2 regions of the Micromonospora sp. CPCC 205539 genome follow, and region 1 is predicted to be linked to the other one. Evidence: riboswitches for the same ligand, from Rfam matches in the RefSeq annotation. Region 1 holds a riboswitch; the other holds the start of a gene.

Region 1 (4,100 bases):
ATGCCGTGCCGGTGGTGCCCGGTGGCCGCCAGCACGTCCGGCCGACCGGGCAGCGGCCCGAGGATGGGCGCGTTGTCCGGGGTGCCCGGACGCAGTCCGGCGACCGCCTCGACCAGGTCGTACTCGGCCAGCTCGGGGAGCAGATCGACACCGGCCCGGAGCAGGCGCAGCACCGCGCCGGCGGTCACCGAGGTGTCCGTCCGCTCCTCGACCGTGGCGCCCAGCACCACCTCACCGTCGACGCGCGGCACCAGGTAGATCGGCTCGCCGTCGGCGTACCCCCGGATCACGTGCCGGAAGCCCGGCGCGACGCCGCCGGGCGCGCGCAGCCGGAGGATCTGGCCCTTGACCGGCCGCACCGGCAGGCCGGTGAGGGCGGCGGCGCCACAGCCGGCGGCGACCACGATGACCTGGGCATCCACGTCGGCGAGGTGGTGCACCGCCTGCGCTACGAGCACCGCGCCGGCCCGCTGCGCGGCCGTGCGCAGCGCCGGCACCAGCAGCCGTGGATCGACCTGGTGATCGGTGGGCGCGAGCGCGCCGCCGCGCACCCGTGGTGCGAGCGCCGGCTCGCGGTCGCGCAGCTCGGTGGGGCGCAGCGGGGTCACCGGCAGACCCAACCCCTGCTGGTACGCCCAGAGCCGGCGCGCCTCGGCCAGGTCGTCCCCGGTCAGCCCGACCATCAGCGTGCCCTCGGTGCGGTAGCCGACCTCGACGCCGGTCGCCTCGGTCAGCTCGGCGGCGAACGCCGGCCAGCGGGCGGCGGACGCCAGCAGCAGCGACGTCAGCTCGTGCTCACCGAAGTACGCCTCCGCGACCGGGGAGAGCATGCCGGCGGCGACCGCCGACGCCCCCGAGCCGGGTGCCGGGTCGTGGACGACCACCCGCAGCCCTCGGGCGGCACAGCGCCAGGCAATGGCCAGCCCGATCGGGCCCGCCCCCACCACCGCGACGTCGGGCCGGGCCCGGTCGCTGGATCGCGTCGACGGGGACCGGCCGCTCAGCACGTCAGTGCCTCGAGCAGCTCGGCGGTGGCCCGGGCGGGGTCGGCGGCAGCGGAGACGGCACCGACCACCGCCACCCCGTACGCCCCGGCGGCCCGCAGCGCCGGCACCCGAGCGGCGGTCACCCCGCCGATCGCGATCACCGGGACGTCGACCGCTTCGGCCACCGCGCGTACCCCCGCCGGGCCGATCGGGTCCGGCAGCCCGGATTTGGTGCTGGTGGCGTGGCAGGGCCCGACGCCCAGGTAGTCGGCGCCGGCGGCGACCGCCTCGACCGCTGTGCCCGGCGCCCGGGCGGTGGCGCCCAGCACGCCCGTGGGGCCGAGCACCCGGCGGGCGGCGGCGACCGGCAGGTCGTCGGCCCCGATGTGCCCGCCGGCGGCGCCCACCGCCAGTGCCACGTGCAGCCGGTCGTTGACCAGGCAACTCGCCCCGTACGCCGTGCAGAGAGCCAGCACCTGGCGGGCCAGCTCGTACGCCTCACGGTCGGTCGCGGAGTCCTCGACGCGGACCTGCACCACCAGGTCGGCGCGGGCCGCCGCGAGGGCGGCCCGGACCACGGTGAGCGGATCGCGCCCGGGTCGGGTGTCGGTGATCAGATGCAATCGCCCAAGGGACGGCACGGCAACGCTCCTCCCTGCGCCGGCATTACCCGGATCAGGTTCGACGGTCGGGGGCTGTCAGCCCCCCTCTCAGCCCGGTACACCGGGCTCCCGTGGGTTACTTGCGTGTCACCGTACGACAGAAGAGCCGGACTGCCAAGGCGGGGGGCGGTGGCGGAGGTGGCTCGCCGCGCGCAGGGCGCTTCATGCGGTCCTGTTCCGAATGTCGCCCGCCGTTGCAGAACCGTTATCCGCCAGCATCTTGCCGGACATTGATCCAGTCGAATTAATTTGTTCAGCGATTCGACAAAATGCTGGCGTGGACGCCCTGGCACGGTGGCCCCACCGGCTCCATCTGGGACGGTCTTCGGCGAGCCGGCCCCCGCGATCCTGTCCACCGCGACATAGGAGGCGGCGTGTCCCCATCCCGTCGTGCCCGCGTACCCATCACCGCGACCCTGATCTCCCTGGCCCTGGCCTCGACGACCCTCGTCGGGCCGCCCGCGCAGGCGGCAACCGCAGAGCCCGCACCGGCCGCACAGGCCGCCCCGGCGGCGCAGATCGCCCCGGCGCCGCCCCGGGCTGCTCAGGCCGCCGACGACCCCTTCTCCGTCCTGGTCTTCTCGAAGACCGCCGGTTTCCGGCACGACTCCATCCCCGCCGGCCTCGCCGCCATCCAACAGCTCGGCACCGCCAACGGATTCACCGTGGACAGTTCCGAGGACGGGGCGGTATTCACCGACGCCAACCTCGCGAACTACCGGGCCGTGATCTGGCTCTCCACCACCGGGGACGTCCTGGACCCCGATCAGCAGGCCGCGTTCGAGCGCTACGTCCGTGCCGGCGGCGGTTACGTCGGCATCCACGCCGCCTCGGACACCGAGTACAGCTGGGCGTGGTACGGCGACCTGGTCGGCGCGTACTTCGCCAGCCACCCGGCGAACCAGCAGGCCACGGTCAAGGTGGAGGACCACGCCCACCCGTCCACCGCCGAGTTGCCGGACCGGTGGTCCCGGTTCGACGAGTGGTACAACTTCCAGACCAACCCCCGGCCGGACGTGCACGTGCTGGCCAGCCTGGACGAGACCAGCTACGCACCGGGCGCCGGCGCGATGGGCGCCGACCACCCGACCTCCTGGTGCCAGGACTTCGACGGCGGCCGTTCCTGGTACACCGGCGGCGGGCACACCCCGGAGTCGTACGCCGACCCCGCGTTCCTCGGCCACCTGCTCGGCGGCATCCGCACCGCCGCCGGTGTGGCGGACGCCGACTGCGGCGCCTCGAAGACCGCCAGCTTCGAGAAGGTCACGCTGGACAGCAACACCAGCAACCCGATGGAGCTGGACATCGCCCCGGACGGCCGGGTCTTCTACGTCGAGCGCGACGGCCGGGTGCAGATCGTCAAGCCGGACACCGGCAGCACCGTCACGGCCGCCGACCTGGACGTCTTCACCGGCAACGAGGACGGCCTGATCGGCATCCGACTCGACCCGGGCTTCGCCACCAACAAGTGGGTGTATCTCTACTACGCGCCGAACGACGGGGTCACCCGCAATCTGCTGTCCCGGTTCACGGTGACCGGCGACACCATCGACCTGGCCAGCGAGAAGCAGGTGCTGCGGGTCGACACCCAGCGCAACACCTGCTGCCACGCTGGCGGCAGCATGACCTTCGACGGGAACGGCAACCTCTACCTGGCCACCGGGGACAACACCAACCCGTTCGAGTCGGACGCGTTCACCCCGATCGACGAGCGCCCCGGCCGGCAGGACTTCGACGCGCAGCGCACCTCCGGCAACACCAACGACCTACGCGGCAAGGTGATCCGGATCCACCCGGAGGACGACGGGACGTACACGGTCCCGGAGGGCAACCTCTTCCCGCCGGGGACCGAGAAGACCCGGCCGGAGATCTACGCGATGGGTTTCCGGAACCCGTTCCGGATCGGCATCGACCCCGGCACCAACACCCTGTACGTGGGCGACTACGGGCCGGACGCCGCTGCCAACAACCCCAACCGTGGCCCCGAGGGCACGGTCGAGTGGAACATCGTCGGCACCCCCGGCAACTACGGCTGGCCGTACTGCACCGGGGCGAACTACGCCTACAACGACTACCCGTTCCCGTCCGGCCCGAGCGGGCCGAAATTCGACTGCGCGGCGGTGGTGAACAACTCGCCCAACAACACCGGGCTCACCAACCTGCCGCCGGTCATCCCCGCCACCGTCGACTACGACTACAGCGGCAACCCGCTCTTCCCCGAGATCGGCGGGGGCGGCGCCCCGATGGCCGGCCCGGTCTACCGGTACGACGCCGACCTCGCGTCCGACCGGAAGTGGCCGGCGTACTTCGACGGCAAGGCGCTCTTCGGCGAGTGGAACCAGTCGAAGATGTACACCATGCAGGTCACCGGTGACGGCAGGTCGCTGGTCGACATCAACCAACTGCTCACCGGCATGAGTCTGATCCGGCCCATGGACTTCGAGTTCGGCCC
Region 2 (4,100 bases), on a different contig from region 1:
GCCAACTTGCGCCCGGACGGGTGGCGAGAGGTCATCCGACCGGAGTGCTGTGCGGAGGTGATCGCCACCAGCCCGTGACCGTGCTGCTTGACCACCGTGGCGAACTCCACCATCGCGCCGTTGACGCCCGAGTTCGACGCCAGGACGAAGACGTCGGCGGGCCGCACCGGGGCCAGCTCGTAGAGCCGGTGCGCCACCGCCGGGTCGCGCTCCAGCAGCGGGCCGAGTCGCTCGGCCGGCTCGCCACCGAGCAGCACCAGGTCGCGCAGCGCGATCCGGTTGGTCGGCACCAGGCCACCCGCCCGGCCGGCGATCTCCATGGCGAGGGCCTCCGAGTGCCCGGTGCCGAAGGCGTGCACCACCCCGTCGGCGCGGACCGCGTCGGCGATCAGGTCGGCGGCCCGCCCCACCGCCTCGCGTTGACTGGCGGCCACCCGACCGATCGTCTCGGTCACCACGGCCAGATAATCCTCGGCACTCACCGTCATGCGTCCTCCGTCGTTCGATTACGGGCCAGCCAGTGCACCGCGAAGTCGACCGCCGCCCGCTGGCGCATCAACCTGCCGGTCCCGGCGCCGACCGGTCCGGTACGGACCGCCCCGGTGGCCTCCAGGTCCCTGCCCAACGCGCCGAAGTCGGACTCGTCGAGCCGTACGTCCTGCCACCACACCCATTCGCGGCCGCCATCGCCGGTGCGCACCGCCGCACCCACCCGCTCCCGGGGCGGGGCCGGACAGCGGTACTCGGCCAGGTGCAGCGACGTGTTCACATCGTGCTCGACACCGAGGAGCAGCACGTCGGCATCCAGGTCGTAGAGCCGGGCCAGCGGCGACCGCTCGCCCAGCATGTCGACCCGATCGTGCCCGGCCACCACCCGTTCGGCGGTCGGCCCGAGCGCGGCGAACGACACGTGCGGATGCGTGCTGCGCAGTGCCCCGGGCCAGGTGCGGACCATCTCGGCGACCGCACCCATGAACCGGCTCGGGGTGACGGCCGGGTCGAAACCCGGCATCTCGGCGCGGATCAGCGGCCACCAGTCCACCGGAACCGGCGGGTTGCTCCACTGGGCCGGATCGGAGTTGTCCGGCGTGTGCGTGGGCACCACGATCGTGCCGTCCGGGCCGAGCGCGTCGCGCAGGGCGAGCACCACCGCCTGCGGTCCGCCGCAGACGAAGCCCAGCGGGCTCAGCCCGGCGTGCACCAGCAGCGTGCCGCCGGGGCGTACGCCGAGCACGCGCAACTGCGCGGCGAGCGAGCGCCGGGTGTTCAGGCCGGTAGGCGCCGTCACGGTGATCCTCCCTCGCTGACCGTCGTGGCTTCAGGCCGGCGCGTTGACCCGAGCCAGGATCGCCTCGGCCAGCGGACCCGGTGCGGTGTCGGGGATCCAGTGGCTCACCCCGGGCAGCAGCGCGAAGCGGTACTCCCCGGTGACGTTCGCGGCGCACGCCTCCGCGGCGGCACGGCCGATGGCGATGTCGTGGTCGCTCCACACGTACGTCGTCGGCACCGTGACCGGGCCGACGTCGGCCAGGTCGGCGCGGGACATCGCCCGGTACCAGTTCAGTGCGGCGGTGAGCGCCCCCGGCTCGCGCATCGGGTCGGCGTAGCGATCCACCCGGGACGCGTCGCCGACCCCGCCGAGCAGCTTGCGGAGCGCGGTCGCGTTCAACGCCAGCAGCACCTTCTCCGCCTTGCCCGGCTGACGGAACAGCGCAATGTACGACGAGCGGGCCTTCTGCTGACGGTCGGTGGCGAGCGCGTGCGCCATGGCCGCCGGGTGGGGCACGGACACCGCGGTCAGCGTACGGACCCGCTCGGGATGCCGGGCGGCGAGCGCCCAGGCCACGATCGCACCCCAGTCGTGGCCGACCAGGTGGGCGGAGTCCAGCCCGAGCGCGTCGAGCAGCGCCACCGCGTCGTCGACCAGTTCGGGGATCCGGTAGTCGGCCACCGCCACCGGCCGGGCGTCCGCCGAGTAACCCCGCTGGTCCGGCGCGTACGTGCGCAGCCCGGCGGCGTGCAGTGCGGGGACGACCGCGTCCCACTCACCGGAGTGCTGGGGGAAGCCGTGGAGCAGCAGGATGGGTACGCCGTCCTGCGGACCGCCGGTGCGTACCTCGAATGTCAGACCTCGCGCCTCGACCCGCATGATCGTGAGCCTACCCAGCCGGCGGCGAGCGGGCCGGACGCCGAGGTTCGGCAGACGGCCCTGCTGGGCCGATACCCCTGGTCAGTGTTAGCGTCAGCGAGACAACTTCACATCCGACAGGGGAGCGCACAGCGCTGAGAGTGCGGGCACGCCCGCAGACCCTCGAACCTGATCTGGGTAATGCCAGCGCAGGGAGTTCGGTCGACCTCCAGCCGCGCCGCCGTCCGGTGCCACCGGACGCGCGGCGTGCGTCTTCTCCTGGTTCGTTCACTGAACTGGGAGCAAACATGGACAACGCCACCAACCGTTGGCGCACCATCGACATCGTGGTCGCGTCGGTGATCGCGGTCGCCTTCGGCGTCATCTTCTGGGCCTGGGGCCTGGTCTGGAGCGCCACCGAGGGCGCCTTCGCCTTCTTCCCGCCAGCGCAGACCCTGCTCTACGGAATCTGGCTGATGCCGGCCGTGCTCGGCGGCCTGGTGATCCGCAAGCCCGGCGCCGCGCTCTACTGCGAGACGGTGGCCGCGGTCCTGTCCGCGCTGCTGGGCAGCCAGTGGGCCGGCACGGTGATCCCGCAGGGCATCGTGCAGGGCATCGGCGCCGAGCTGGCCTTCGCCGCCTTCCGGTACCGGTCGTTCCGGCTACCGACCGCGGTGCTGGCGGGCGCGCTGACCGGCCTGAGCGCCGCGCTGTTCGACTTCTTCGTCTGGAACGCGGACTACGAGCTGACCGACTACCGCATCCCGTACGCGCTGCTCACCATCGTCAGCGCCACGGTGCTGGCCGGCGTCGGCGGCTGGCTGCTGACCCGCGCCCTGGCCAACACCGGAGTCCTCGACCGCTTCCCGGTCGGCCGTGAGCGCGCCGCCATCTGACCGCCCCGCCGAGCCTCCGCGTTGATCATGAGGTTGACGGTGGGATGGATCTCCCAAACACCCGTCAACCTCATGATCAACCGGGCAGGGTGAGGCCGGGCGCCGGGCCGGGTGCGGCCGGGTGGGGGGTGCGGCCGGGCGCGGGGTGCGGCCGGGTGGGGTGCGGGCTTGGGTGGGGGGAGGTGTTGTGGGCGGGGTTCTGTTGCGGGGGTTCGGGTGGCGGCACGCTGGGCGGCTTGCCTGGGCTGTGCGCGGGGTCGACCTGCGGATCGAGGCTGGCGAGCGCGTTCTGCTGCTCGGGCCTTCGGGGGCCGGCAAGAGCACCCTGCTCAACGCACTGGCGGGGCTCCTGCCCGAGGATTCCGGCGAGCAGGAGGGCACCGTCGAGATCGACGGGCTCGACCCGCGCAAGGGGCGGGAACGGGTCGGCATCGTCTTCCAGGACCCGGAGACCCAGCTGGTGATGGCCCGCTGCGGCGACGACGTCGCGTTCGGCCTGGAGAACCGGGGAGTGCCGGCCGGCGACATCTGGCCGCGGGTGGACGAGGCGCTTCGCCGGGTCGGCTTCCCGTACTCCCGGGACCGCCCCACCGCCGCGCTCTCCGGCGGCGAGCAGCAGCGCCTCGCTCTGGCCGGTGCGCTGGCCCTGCGTCCCGGCCTGCTGCTGCTCGACGAGCCGACCGCCAACCTCGACCCGGCCGGGGCCGAGCTGGTCCGGCAGGCGGTGGCCGGCGCGTTGGACGCCGACACCACGCTGGTCCTGGTCGAGCACCGGGTCGCCGAGGCGCTTCCGCTGGTCGACCGGGTCGTCGTCCTGGAGCCCGGCGGCGGGGTCCGCGCGGACGGCTCACCCGAGGCGGTCTTCGCCCAGCACGGTGCCGCCCTCGCCGCCGAGGGCGTCTGGGTGCCGGGCCACCCCATCGAGCCCCGGCCGGCCACCGCAATGGCCGGCGACGTGTTGCTCACCGCCGACCGGCTCGGCCTGCCGCCCCGCCTGAGCTCCACCGATCTGGCGGTCCGCGCCGGAGAGGCGCTCGCCGTACGCGGGCCGAACGGTGCCGGAAAATCCACCCTGG

What was found. Region 1 has a riboswitch for thiamine pyrophosphate ahead of thiE (thiamine phosphate synthase). Riboswitches for the same ligand answer to the same signal wherever they lie in the genome.
Region 2: linked by a shared signal. The riboswitch ahead of V6V47_RS22410 (ECF transporter S component) and the one ahead of thiE (thiamine phosphate synthase) in region 1 are both predicted to bind thiamine pyrophosphate.

Annotation. Positions count from the first base shown of each region.
Region 1 covers NZ_JBAKHW010000025.1:31,819-35,918, forward strand. The annotation lists gene thiO (glycine oxidase ThiO) at 1-1,004, opposite strand, end outside; gene thiE (thiamine phosphate synthase) at 1,001-1,627, opposite strand; TPP riboswitch at 1,622-1,731, opposite strand; gene V6V47_RS21350 (ThuA domain-containing protein) at 2,023-4,100, shown strand, end outside.
Region 2 covers NZ_JBAKHW010000027.1:12,012-16,111, forward strand. The annotation lists gene V6V47_RS22395 (SIS domain-containing protein) at 1-488, opposite strand, end outside; gene V6V47_RS22400 (aminoglycoside N(3)-acetyltransferase) at 485-1,288, opposite strand; gene V6V47_RS22405 (alpha/beta fold hydrolase) at 1,319-2,149, opposite strand; TPP riboswitch at 2,258-2,362, shown strand; gene V6V47_RS22410 (ECF transporter S component) at 2,437-3,024, shown strand; gene V6V47_RS22415 (ABC transporter ATP-binding protein) at 3,212-4,100, shown strand, end outside.